Regions from separate parts of the Rhodococcus sp. UYP9 genome, predicted to be linked through region 2. Evidence: riboswitches for the same ligand, from Rfam matches in the RefSeq annotation. Region 2 holds a riboswitch; each other region holds the start of a gene.

Region 1 (4,174 bases), on a different contig from region 2:
CCTCGACCACCTCGTCGATATTCACCCACCCCCACTTGAGTGGGTAGGTGAATTCGTCCAACACGTAGAAGCGGTGCGTCTCCTCGCTCAATCTTCGAGAGATTTCGGCCCAGCCTTCAGCAGCTGCGGCGGCGTGGTCGACGTCCGAACCCTTCTTGCGCGTCCAGGACCACCCCTCGCCCATCTTGTGCCACTCGACGGCCCCGCCGGTGCCCTGAGTCTCGTGCAGTTCGCCGAGTAGTTTGAATGTCGATTCCTCGCCGACCTTCCATTTCGCACTCTTCACGAACTGGAACACTCCGACGTCGAATCCTTGATTCCACGCCCGCAGTGCCATCCCGAAGGCCGCCGTAGACTTGCCCTTGCCCGGCCCGGTGTGCACTGCGAGAAGTGCTTGATTGCGGCGCTGACGCGTAGTCAGGCCGTCGTCGGGAACGGTTCCCGCAAGTGGTACTCCCTGTGGCATTGCTCGTCCTCTCAGGCCGCTGCGCGAACGACGGCGGCCACATGCTCTGCCGAAAGGTCGGCAAGCCGCACGTAGCCACCCTGTAGATGCCGGGCGAAATCGGCGGCCAGTCCGAGACGGACCATGCCCGATTCGCAGTCCACGACAACCGACGCAGTCCCGTCGGCTGCCAGACGCGACGCAGCGATACGTGCGCGCCCGACCGGATCGACACCGCCCGTCGCTCGCCCATCGGTCATCGCGACGACGAGCGCACGGCGCAGCGGATCTCTGACCTTCTCTCGAAGGACGACCTCACGTGCCCGCAGGAAGCCCTGTGCCAGTGGCGATTTCCCACCGGTCTTCATTCTGCGCAAGCGGGTGACAGCGACGTCGACGCTCGACGTCGGCGGGAGAACCAACTCGGCCTCGCGCCCTCGAACAGTGATGACCGCAACCTTGTCGCGCCGTTGGTATGCATCGCGCAGTAGCGACAGCACTGCTCCCGTCACGGCGGACAACCGATCACGTGCAGCCATCGATCCGGATGCGTCGACAACGAACACGATGAGGTTGCCTTCGCGACCTTCACGAATCGCCCCGCGTAGGTCCGCGGGCTCGAGTCGGAACTTTCCGGATGTTCGTCCGCGCGCGACTTGATCCTCGGCCGCGGCGAACAATGTCCCGATGAGGTGAAGTCCCTTGCCGCGCTCGGTGGTCGGGCGCACCACCCGCCCCTGCGCAGCACGCGACCGGGAGCGACGGCCGGGCGCTCCCTCGCCGACACCGGGAACTTCCATCAACCGCGCGCGAAACTGCGATCCGGGAGCTGCTGCATCACGGTCACGAGATCCGTTGCCGGACGGTGGATCCGACTGGTCCGGTCTGGGTGCACCACCGCCGTCGTCATCCGGATCAGGTCCTGAATCCGTAGGTTCGGGATCGGTAGGTTCGGGATCGGTCGGTTCGGGATCGGTCGGTTCGTCGGACTTCTGGCCGGATTCCGGCTTCGCGGAGTCGGCCTGTTCTGCGGCCTCGCGCATGGCATCGTCGAGTGCACTCTCGTCGATCCCCGGCTCGTCGAACGGGTCACGCCTGCGGCGATGCGGCAATGCCAATTCCGCAGCGACCCGCACGTCGGACTCCTCGACCTTCGGCGAGCCTCGCCATGCCGCGTGCGCCGAAGCGGTCCTTGCGACTACGAGGTCCGCTCGCATCCCGTCGACGTCGAACGACGCACACAATGCCGCAATTCGACGAAGTTCGGTGTCGTCGAGTTCCACTTGATCCAATACGAGTCGAGCCGCGACGATATGTGCGGCGATGTCCGCGTCCTCGTCGGCATAGCGTGCAGCAAACGTAAAGGGGTCGCGCTCGTAGTTCAGACGCCTTCGCACGACGTCCATTCGGATGTCCACGTCGCGAGAGGCAGTGACCTCCACGGCGAGCCCGAAGCGATCCAACAGCTGTGGTCTAAGCTCGCCCTCTTCGGGATTCATCGTTCCCACGAGGACGAACTGCGCGGGATGCGAATGTGAAACCCCGTCGCGTTCGATGTGGACACGCCCCATCGCAGCGGCGTCGAGCAGAACATCGACCAGGTGATCATGCAGAAGGTTCACCTCGTCCACGTACAGCACTCCCCGATGGGCTGCGGCCAACAATCCCGGCTGGAATGCACGTTCGCCGTCTCGCAGCACCTTCTCGAGATCGAGCGAACCGACCACGCGGTCCTCGGTCGCGCCGACCGGAAGCTCTACCAACCGGGCTGGTCGGCTCTCGCCATCGTCCTCGATGTTCGGAAGCAGCGTCGCGAGTGCGCGTACGACAGTGGACTTCGCCGTCCCCTTCTCACCGCGGACGAGGACACCACCGATTCCTGGGTGCACCGCACACAGGATCAATGACAATCGAAGCTGGTCTTGGCCGACTATCGCGCTGAACGGATAACCGGGTTCTGAAGATCCAACGGCCTGCTGCACTTTCGATCCCCTTCATTCCTCGGTTTCCGCGCCGAGGACTTTCGATGCCCACCGAAGAAGTGGACAAAGTAATTTCGATGCTGTGCGGTGATCTGGCTTACGAGGCTGCCGACAATCGGCCTACTCGTACACAGTGGCGGGACCGCGCCTGAATCACACAGGACTTCCCCGCATCAGCTCCGTTGATCGAACCCTACCGTCGTTCGACCTTACTGCCGCCCGACGCCTCTCCCCACGGGGTTCCGCCGCCCCGACGCATGGGCGTGTGCGGAATCCCGTCTTCGAGAACTTCCTCACCATCGGGAAGAAAGCCGTGTTTCGCGTACATGTCCACCAGGTAGCTCTGTGCGTTGATACGACAAGGAGAGGACCCGACCTCGGCAAGGGCAGCACGCAAGATACGCGTGGTGTGCCCCTGCCCCCGCGCCGAGCGCTGCGTGCACAGACGGCCGATGCGGAAGGCCTTCTCGCCGTTGTCGTGCTCCTCGAGCAGACGCAGCGTGCACACCACTTCGCCGTCACGTTCGAGCCAGAAGTGCCTCGTCTCGGTGAGCAGATCTCGACCGTCGAGTTCGGGGTAGGCACACGCCTGCTCGACGACGAAAACCTCGACACGCAGCTTCAGCAGGTCGTACAGGGTCTTGTTGGACAGGTCCAATGCCCAGGAGCGCTTGAGGGCAGCAGCTTGCGTTGTCATAGGCCTGTTGCTATCACACGCCGGTGTGCTGTGCGAGTTGGGACGACTCGTCCAGCTCGAGCGCACGCGAGGTCCAGTCGAATATTTCGCGGAACAGCGAACGATCCTCTGCCAATTTGACCCCGAGCGAAGGCACCATTTCCTTGAGCTTGGGCTGCCACGCCTCGTAGCGGTCGCCGAAGCAACGCTGCAACACATCGAGCATCGCCGGTACCGCGGTGGAAGCACCCGGCGACGCACCGAGCAGGCCCGCGATCGTTCCGTCTGCAGCGTTGATCACCGCAGTGCCGAATTCGAGAACTCCGCCGCGGCCCTTCTTTCGAATCACCTGGACTCGCTGCCCGGCGGTGACGATCTCCCAGTCCTTGTCGAGAACCTTGGGTGCGAATTCACGAAGCGTGTCCACGCGATCGGCCTGCGACTGCGACAGTTCGCTCAGCAGGTACTTCACGAGTCCGAGCTCGGTGACGCCCACGCCGAGCATCGACATCAGGTTCCCCGGCTTGACCGACGAAGGAAGATCGGTCAACTTTCCTTCCTTGAGGAACTTCGGCGACCATCCTGCGTACGGACCGAAGAGCAAACCGGGCTTCCCGCCGATGACACGTGTGTCGAGGTGGGGCACCGACATCGGGGGCGCACCTACCGACGCCTTGCCATACACCTTGGCCGAGTGCTGATCGATGAGCTCGGGGTTGGTGCAGCGCAGCCATTCACCGCTGACCGGGAACCCTCCGAAGCCCTTGATCTCGCTGATGCCCGATTTCTGGAGCAGATGCAAAGCACCGCCACCCGCGCCGACGAACACGAACTTGGCGTTGACCGTCTTCTTGGAACCGGTGCGAAGGTTTGCCACCTTGACGTCCCACGTTCCGTCCGACTGCTTCGAGATGTTGCGCACGTCGTTTCCGAAGTGCACGGTGGCGCCGGCGCCGGAGAGGTAGTTCAGAAGTTGGCGGGTGAGCGCGCCGAAGTCGACGTCCGTTCCGTTGTCGCTCCAGTTGAGGGCGACGGGATCGGAGAAGTCGCGGCCCGCACCCATGAGGGGAA
Region 2 (4,174 bases):
TCCGATGCAAACAGGATGCCACTACCTCGTCGTCGGATGCGGTCGGGGGAGAGAACCAGCCGCGGTGCGGCACCCTCCCGAGCGCGACCGATTCTCGGACCGTCAGTCCCACGGACGCCTCGGGTTCCTGTGCTGCGACGCCGACGGTCCGGGCCAGTTCCGCGCGTTTCATCGACCGTGTGTCGACATGGTCGACGAGGACGGAACCGGATGCCGGTGTCAGCGCACGGTAGCAGCAGCGCAGCGCCGTGGTCTTACCTGAACCGTTGGGTCCGACGAGCCCCAGAATTTCCCCGGGGCGGACGCTGAAATCGATGCTGTGCAACACTTCTCGTGATCCGAGCCGGGCAGTGACCTCGTGTATCGACAGAGTCATCGCTCGGCCCTTCCGTACTGACGAGAGAGCATGAACACGAAGATCGGTGCGCCGACCAGTGCGGTGACCACTCCGACCGGCACCTCGGTGCTGCTGGCAACCGATCGCGCAAGCGTATCTGCCCCCACCAACGCGACCGCCCCGAGCAGCGCCGCCACGGGAAGCAACCTGATGGCCCGGGTACCGACGATGTACCCCGCGAGATGAGGTACGAGCAAACCCACGAAACCGATTCCGCCACCGACGGATACGGCCGCACCGGCAAGCATCGAGACTGCCAGGAGCTGAAGTACACGGAATCGCTGGACGTTCAATCCCAGAGCCGCGGCGCCGTCGTCACCCGTCTTCAGCAGGTCAATCCGCGGCGCACTGAGCAACACCACGGTGCCGACCACCAGGAGTGCGAGAGTGGGGAAAGTCAGCGTCGACCAGCGCGCGTCGCCGAATCCTCCTGCCAGCCAATGCAACACACCGCTCAGGGTGTGTTCGTCGGCGAATACGAGAAGAGTGAAGGTGATCAACGCCGAGAACACGGCGCCCAATGCGACGCCGACGAGGATGATCGCCGTCGACTGTGGGTACCTGCCACCGATCAACAATGCCAGGAACAACGGGATCATCGCCCCGATGAAGGCGGCCGCTGGAATGGTGAAGACCCCGAGCGCACCCGCTCCGATACCGAGCACCATCACCACCACGACGCCGAAGCCCGCTCCCGAGGAGACTCCCAGCAGGTACGGATCAGCAAGCGGGTTACGCGTGACTGCCTGTGCGACACCGCCCGCGATCGCAAGCGAGGCACCGACGACCGCTGCCGTCAACGACCGCGGAAGACGTGAGTCGAGGACGATCACTGCGCGAGCCTCGGTCCACCAGGAGTCGAACGCTCCCGGCATCACCTTGTGCATCACGATCGCCCAGACGTCGCCGACGGGAATCCGCACCGACCCGAAGGATGCTGCCGCGGCGATCGCAGCCAGAAGACCGATGGTCAGCAGTGCAAGAACCACTCCGAGCGGAAAGCGTGAACGCCGGTTCGACGCGGGTTCGACAGGCGCAGTGCGTGTTTCGACGGCGGTAGCCATCAGTCCTGGAACCGGTCCGGGTGCAGTGCGCGTGCGATGGTGTCCACGCTCATCACCAGTCGCGGGCTCTCGAAGAAGTCGTCGAGCGGTACGACGATGAAGTTGTCGCGTTGGACGGCAGGCGTCGTCGCCATGATCGGTTGACTTTTCAGGAAGTCGATCTTGCCCTGCGCGGAGGTATCACCGTAGTCGAGGACGACGATCGCCTGTGGTGCGCGTTCGCCGATGATCTCCCACGTCGTGTCCAGGTAAGGCCGCTCGCCTTCGGGGAAGATGTTCGTCGCCCCGGCGTAGTCCGCGATGACCTGCCCGACGCCGACGCCCCCGATGGTCGTGGGAACGTCTTCACCGGAGTCGTAGAAGAACGTCGGGGTCGGAGGCACGCCGGTCAATTTCTCGCCCACCGCGTTCAGGCCTGCCACGACCCCGTCGGTGACGTCTTTCGCAGCATCCTCGGCTCCCAGGATCTCACCGAGTTGGGAATAGTCGTCTTCGAGCATCCCGATGTCGGGGAATCCCGATCCGCAATACTCGGAGAACAGGAACGTCGCGATGCCGACGTCGGTGAACGATTCGCGGGAGCGGCCTTCCTTGTCGTTGAATGCGCTTCGCATGCCGCCCACGACGAGGTCGGGGTCGAGATCGAGGATCTGCTCTTTCGTCGGGTATTCATCGGCGAGGCCGGTGATCTGTGCGAATGCATCTGCCGTCTCCGCAGTGGGCGACGCGTTCTGGTAGCCCATCCCGACGATCCGGTCCGCGACTCCCATCGCGATGAGCACCTCGGTGACGTGGTCGTTCATGGAAACGATGCGTTGCGGAGGGACATCGAATTGCTGGGTGAGGTCGCAGTTGGAGATGGAGACCGGCTCGTCGAACGCGGCCCCGGTCGAGGTGGCGTCTACCAAGTCGCCACGCGAACAGCCCGCGAAGAGCAGCGCTGCAGCGGATCCGACCGCGACAATTCGGACGATGGAGGGAGTAGATGGTGACATATGAACCTCACTGGAGCTCAGAGCCACGAAATTGAGAGTCGACGCGCAGCAAAAAATCACCCACGCGCAGGACTGCCGATTCGTAGACCACGACGAATAGGTGTCGCACACACAGCCGCTGGGTAATCGGACTCGCCATCTCTACGAGAAGAGACAGCCCACCGTTGCGGGTCAGCGCCGGATTTCGACCGGCTTCCCCCTGCGACTGGCTTGCTTAGTGCTTCGTCCAGCAGTATGCACGAGAGCTTTCGGCAGCAGTCGAGCGCGCCTACCGAGCGCTCAACATGTCGTCAGCTGATACGTCGTGCCCGAACCGCGGGTGCCGAAGAATGCGGCAGCAGTCTGCTGATGTCCTCGGGCAGCAAAATTTCGACGGTCGCCGACGCGTCGAACCGGTAGGGCTGGGTCATGACCACGCCGGACAACTGCTTTCGGAGGCGTGACATTTCGGCTCGCACGGTGATCGCCCTTCCGCCGTCACCGAAGAGATCCGCCGCCATCTGTGCCGCAGTCCGCCCCTCCCGATGGCACGCCAGGAGGTAGAGAATCTCTGCGTGACGAGGCGTCGGCTCGTGTGTCCACTCCCCGACCTCGCTACGGATCTGTACCCGCGTGTGCTGCGGATGGCGTAAGTCGATGTAGATCGTGGTGGCCCCGGCCGTCTCGGATACCGATGCGCTCTCCGCCATCCCGGTCGGCCGGACGAGCCAACCACCGGGCAACGGCTCGACTTCACACACACCGAGCGTCGGCATCCAGAATCGTCCCGTGGCCAGATCCTCGGGCAGTAGAACTCGAGTGCGCAGCGCTATGGACGAGGTGGCCGCTACCCACCCGTTGGCGTCGACGGCCAATGCGGGGGAATGCAGCCGGGCGAGCATGGGGGCAGCGACCGAACGCAGCCGGTCCAAGTTCTGCCGATGATGTTCACGCAGTTGGAATTCGGCAAGACGGGCAATGGCATCGACCAATGCGAGGGTCGTCGGGTGCACGGTGTTTGCGGGCCCGCTGACATCCAGTGCGCCGAGGACGTGACCGGTGCGCGGGTCCTTGATGGGCGCGCCTGCGCACGTCCACGGATGGTGACTGCGCACGTAGTGTTCCGCGGAAAATATCTGCACGGCCCGACGTGAAACCAACGCTGTTCCGATGGCATTGGTTCCTACCGAATCCTCGGCCCAGCTGGCGCCCTCGACGAATCCGAGTCCGTCTGCGCGATCGAGCACCGATGTCGAGCCACTGCGCCACAACACCCGCCCGTGACGATCCGCCACGACGAGAATGTTGTTGCCGTCCTGGACCACCGATTCCAAACCTCGAGCCAGATCGTCGAGGACGTCGAACAGACCCGAATCTCGACGGCTCAGCTCGAGATCGGAGATGTCGACGAGCGAGGGTGAGATCGATTTCTGTTCGGGATCGATCCCGAGAGTCTGCAACCGACGCCACGAGTCGCCGATCACCTCGCGCGGCCGGGCGGGACCCTTACCGCCCGCCATTGTCGCGTCGTAGACGGCCGCCAGTATCTGCGCGTAGCGGCGCGGGTCTTCACCTGCCGCCAGCGCAGGCTCGGGACCTGTCGACTGAGTCATTGCCGACAATTGTGCGCCAGCTCACATCGCTATGCAGAGGTGGGGTCAGTTGGCTTTCATCGACAGAGCTTTGCGGGCACGGCGAGGGGCTCCCAGTTCGGGGAACAGAGTCCGCGTGACCTCACG
Region 3 (4,174 bases), on a different contig from region 2:
GTTCGTTGGTCACGTGCACAAAGGTAGCGCACGTTTAAGTTGTTCGCAACCTATCTGGGCTGACTGCACACTATCTCGCCGTTTCGACGGGATTCCGCCGATCGAGCCAGACAGTGTGCAGTCAGGGTTCGAAACTACCGAGCCAGAGCAGCGGCCTCTACTAGATTGCGCAGCGAGGCTTCGACCTCGGCGTTACCTCTGGTCTTGAGCCCGCAATCCGGATTGACCCACAGGCGCCCTGCCGGAACGGCCTTCAATGCGGCCTGCAAGGAGGCGGTGATCTCCTCGACGCTCGGAACCCGCGGTGAATGGATGTCGTACACCCCTGGACCTACGCCGAGATCGAATCCGACGTCGTTGAGATCGTCGAGGACTTCCATGTGGGAGCGAGCAGCCTCGATCGACGTCACATCGGCATCGAGTGCGACGATCGCATCGATCACCTCGCCGAACTCCGAGTAGCACAGGTGCGTATGGATCTGCGTGGAATCCGCTACCCCTGACGTCGACAGCTTGAATGCTCGTACAGCCCAGTCCAGGTAGGCATTCTTGTCCTTTGCGCGCAACGGGAGCAGTTCGCGTAGTGCGGGTTCGTCCACCTGGACGATCGCAATCCCCGCCGATTGCAGGTCGACGGTTTCGTCGCGGATGGCCAGTGCGACCTGATCTGCGGTGTCGGCCAGCGGTTGATCGTCGCGAACGAACGACCACGCGAGGATCGTCACAGGGCCGGTCAGCATGCCCTTGACCGGCTTGTCCGTCAGTGACTGGGCAAAGGCGATCCAGTCGACGGTCATCGCGCCCGCCCGGCTCACATCACCGAACAGGATGGGCGGACGCACGCAACGCGAACCGTAGGACTGAACCCAACCATTGGCTGTGGCCGCGAAGCCGTGCAAATGTTCCGCGAAGTATTGCACCATGTCGTTGCGCTCCGGCTCGCCGTGTACGAGAACATCGAGGCCCAACTTCTCCTGCAGTGCAATGACATCGGCGATCTCCGCTTGCATGCGACGCACGTACTCGGCGTCGTCGATCTCGCCCTTGCGCAATTCGGCCCTGGCGATACGGATCTGGGTTGTCTGCGGGTACGAACCGATGGTCGTAGTGGGAAGCGACGGGAGGTCGAGTCGAGCAGCTTGGGCCACCCGACGGTCGGCAGCGGGGCTGCGATCGACTCCCACACCACCCTCTAGTCGCGTGCGAACCGCATTGTCGTGCACTCGGGGGTCGGTGCGACGGGATTCCGCAGCGACGCGTGCCGCAGCGAGTTCGGTTGCAACAGAGTCGGTTCCCTCTCGAAGTGCACGCGCGAGCACGGTCACCTCCTCGACCTTTTCTGCGCCGAACGCCAGCCACGACCGCAGTGGATCCACGATCTGCGTCTCGGCGTCGAGCGTGTACGGAACATGAAGTAGCGAGCAGGAACTCGACACGGCGAGCGCACCGGCGCTGCCCAACAGGCTCGCCAGCGTGGCCAGAGCTCGGTCCAGATCGGTCCGCCAGACATTGCGGCCGTCGACGATTCCTGCCACGAGAAGCTTGCTCGCCAGAGCGGGTACCGCAGCGACCTGCTCGACGGTTCCCGGGGCCGTGAGATCGACCGACAATCCCTCGATACCGGTCGAGGCGAGTACGGGCAACGCGTCACCGAGGTACCCGAAGTACGACGCCAGCAGTATCGCCGGCCTCCCCTCGACGGCGCTGAGGTAGTCGTAGGCGCGTCCGGCGGCGGCGAGTTCGGCTTCGGTTCGATCCGCCACGAGAGCAGGCTCGTCGATCTGCACCCATTCGGCACCTGCGTCGGACAGCTGTGTCAACAGATCCGCGTACAGCGGGAGGATTTCGTCGAGACGGTCCAGCAGCGGAGCATCACCGCCGACAGATTTCGAGAGGAGCAAGAATGTGACCGGACCGACGATCACCGGACGGGCCGGAATGTCCAGTGCGCGAGCCTCGTTCAGTTCGCTGAGAATCTTCTCGGGGTGGAGCGTGAATGTTGTGCTCGGGGAGATCTCGGGCACGAGGTAGTGATAGTTGGTGTCGAACCACTTGGTCATTTCCAGGGGCTGCACGGTGTCGTTACCACGCGCGGCGGCGAAATACCGGTCGAGATCGTCCTCGATGTCGCTTACCCGTTCGGGCAGGGCGCCGAGGAGGACCGCGGTGTCGAGCACCTGGTCGTAGTACGAGAACGTGTTGATCGGTACGGAGTCGAGCCCCGCGGCCTTCAGCGAAAGCCAGTCGTTCTCGCGTAGGTGCTTGGCGACAGCGCCGAGCGCGGCGGCATCGATCTTTGCGGCCCAGTAGGACTCGACAGCCTTCTTCAGTTCGCGCTTCGGGCCGATTCGGGGTGAACCGAGAACCGTCGCGGTGAATTCGAATGTCACTTCGTGTGTCTCCAGATACATGGCGTGATGGGTGGAACACCACCGTGCGCGCGAGTACGCCTGAGCCCAAGACGAGACTTCAGGTCTACTCGCCCACTCCACGGGGCGGTGAACCGCTACGCACGGCGTGCGCAGCACAGAAGGCAGGTATTCGGACTCGCAGGCGCGCGATTCTTCGAGTAAAGCTCGAGAAAAGCTCCTAGTGGCCGTCGCTTCCCAGAGAGGCTTCTCCAGTGCTTGATAGACGGCGGTCGTTCCTGCATACCGCTGCGGGACAATCCCGGATTCTCACCGGGTTCCCTCTTGCGTCGCCGTTGCGGACTTCGGGGCTCCTCTTGGCCGCGGGCGAACCGACTGCATGCATGAGCATAGGCGCTCGGCAGCCTCCGGAGAAAGGGCTGCTACTCTCGGCATCATGACGCGCACGTATCTTTGGTTTAGCAGGCCGGCCCCGGGTGGGTCAGCCAGCGACACCATGCGCTGACACCCCACCCCACGAGCCGGAATCGGACCGGCTCGAAGTGCGCGTGGATTCACCGTGAACGAGTCGGTCTGGGAACAGGATCTTTTTCCATGACCATCGACACCAACACCACCGACATCAACACCATCGACCCAGCTCTGCACGATTCTGCTCTGGACGATCGACGGACGATCAGTATCAGTCCGCTTCTGTCGCCGCGGACCGTTCGGCGTGAGCATGCGGCAGACGATGCAGTGGCAGCCGTGGTACGACGCGGTCGCGACGGCGTCGTCGACATCCTCGACGGACGTGACGACCGGCTGATCGTCGTCGTCGGACCGTGCTCGGTGCACGACACCACCGCGGCGATGGACTACGCCCGGAGATTGGCCACGAAGGCCGCCGAACTCGACGACCGCCTGCACATCGTCATGCGCGTGTACTTCGAAAAGCCGCGGACCACTCTCGGCTGGAAGGGCCTGATCAACGACCCGCATCTCGACGGCAGTTTCGACATCAACGAAGGCCTCCGTGTGGGCCGCCAGCTGCTCGTCGACATCTCGAGTCTCGGCCTTCCGGTCGGATGTGAATTCCTCGACCCCATCACCCCTCAGTACATTGCGGACCTGGTCAGCTACGGTGCCATCGGCGCACGAACCGCAGCCAGCCAGGTGCACCGTCAACTGTGCAGCGCGTTGTCGATGCCCGTCGGAATCAAGAACTCGACCGAGGGGGATGTTCAGGTCGCGGTCGACGGAACGCGGGCGGCGGCGTCGAGTCATGTCTTCCCCGGAACTGATCTCGACGGTCATTCCGCGTTGATCAGAACCGTCGGGAATCCCGACTGTCATGTGATCCTTCGCGGCGGCACCGACGGTCCGAACTACGACGCGGAGACTGTCGCCGACACCATCGCGCGACTCCGGAAGTCGAATCTTCCCGAGCGAGTGGTGATCGACGCGAGCCACGGCAACAGCCGAAAAGACCACAACAAGCAGGTCGATGTCGTGACGGACGTGTCGGCACGGCTAGCAGCAGGCGAGCAGGGGATCGTCGGTCTCATGTTGGAGAGCTTCATCGAAGCTGGACGGCAGGATCTGACTCTCGGCCATGCGAACGAATTGACCTACGGTCAGTCGATCACCGACGCATGCCTGGATTGGGACACCACTGCGGCACAACTCGACGCACTCGCGGCCGCGGTCAGCGAACGCCGCGCGGGCGGAACTGCACGCTGACGCGAGGGCCGGTGGCACGTGTGCTCTTGGGTACGGCGTGCTCCCACGTGCGTTGGCACGAACCGCCCATGACGATCAGATCG

The links. Region 2 has a riboswitch for cobalamin ahead of ABIB36_RS07775 (ABC transporter substrate-binding protein). Riboswitches for the same ligand answer to the same signal wherever they lie in the genome.
Region 1: another riboswitch for cobalamin. It lies ahead of ABIB36_RS10570 (magnesium chelatase subunit D family protein); the one in region 2 lies ahead of ABIB36_RS07775 (ABC transporter substrate-binding protein).
Region 3: another riboswitch for cobalamin. It lies ahead of metE (5-methyltetrahydropteroyltriglutamate--homocysteine S-methyltransferase); the one in region 2 lies ahead of ABIB36_RS07775 (ABC transporter substrate-binding protein).

What each region holds. Positions count from the first base shown of each region.
Region 1 covers NZ_JBEPPH010000003.1:182,636-186,809, forward strand. Annotated here, with positions in the region: gene cobO (cob(I)yrinic acid a,c-diamide adenosyltransferase) at 1-466, opposite strand, end outside; gene ABIB36_RS10570 (magnesium chelatase subunit D family protein) at 478-2,427, opposite strand; adenosylcobalamin-variant (AdoCbl-variant) riboswitch at 2,505-2,607, opposite strand; gene ABIB36_RS10575 (GNAT family N-acetyltransferase) at 2,621-3,124, opposite strand; gene mqo (malate dehydrogenase (quinone)) at 3,138-4,174, opposite strand, start outside.
Region 2 covers NZ_JBEPPH010000002.1:309,022-313,195, reverse strand. Annotated here, with positions in the region: gene ABIB36_RS07785 (ABC transporter ATP-binding protein) at 1-376, opposite strand, end outside; gene ABIB36_RS07780 (FecCD family ABC transporter permease) at 373-1,461, opposite strand; gene ABIB36_RS07775 (ABC transporter substrate-binding protein) at 1,461-2,456, opposite strand; cobalamin riboswitch at 2,557-2,702, opposite strand; gene ABIB36_RS07770 (GAF domain-containing protein) at 2,747-4,048, opposite strand; gene ABIB36_RS07765 (IclR family transcriptional regulator) at 4,094-4,174, opposite strand, start outside.
Region 3 covers NZ_JBEPPH010000001.1:262,966-267,139, reverse strand. Annotated here, with positions in the region: gene ABIB36_RS01355 (MarR family winged helix-turn-helix transcriptional regulator) at 1-13, opposite strand, end outside; gene metE (5-methyltetrahydropteroyltriglutamate--homocysteine S-methyltransferase) at 135-2,390, opposite strand; cobalamin riboswitch at 2,516-2,760, opposite strand; gene ABIB36_RS01345 (3-deoxy-7-phosphoheptulonate synthase) at 2,964-4,091, shown strand; gene ABIB36_RS01340 (alpha-ketoglutarate-dependent dioxygenase AlkB) at 4,057-4,174, opposite strand, start outside.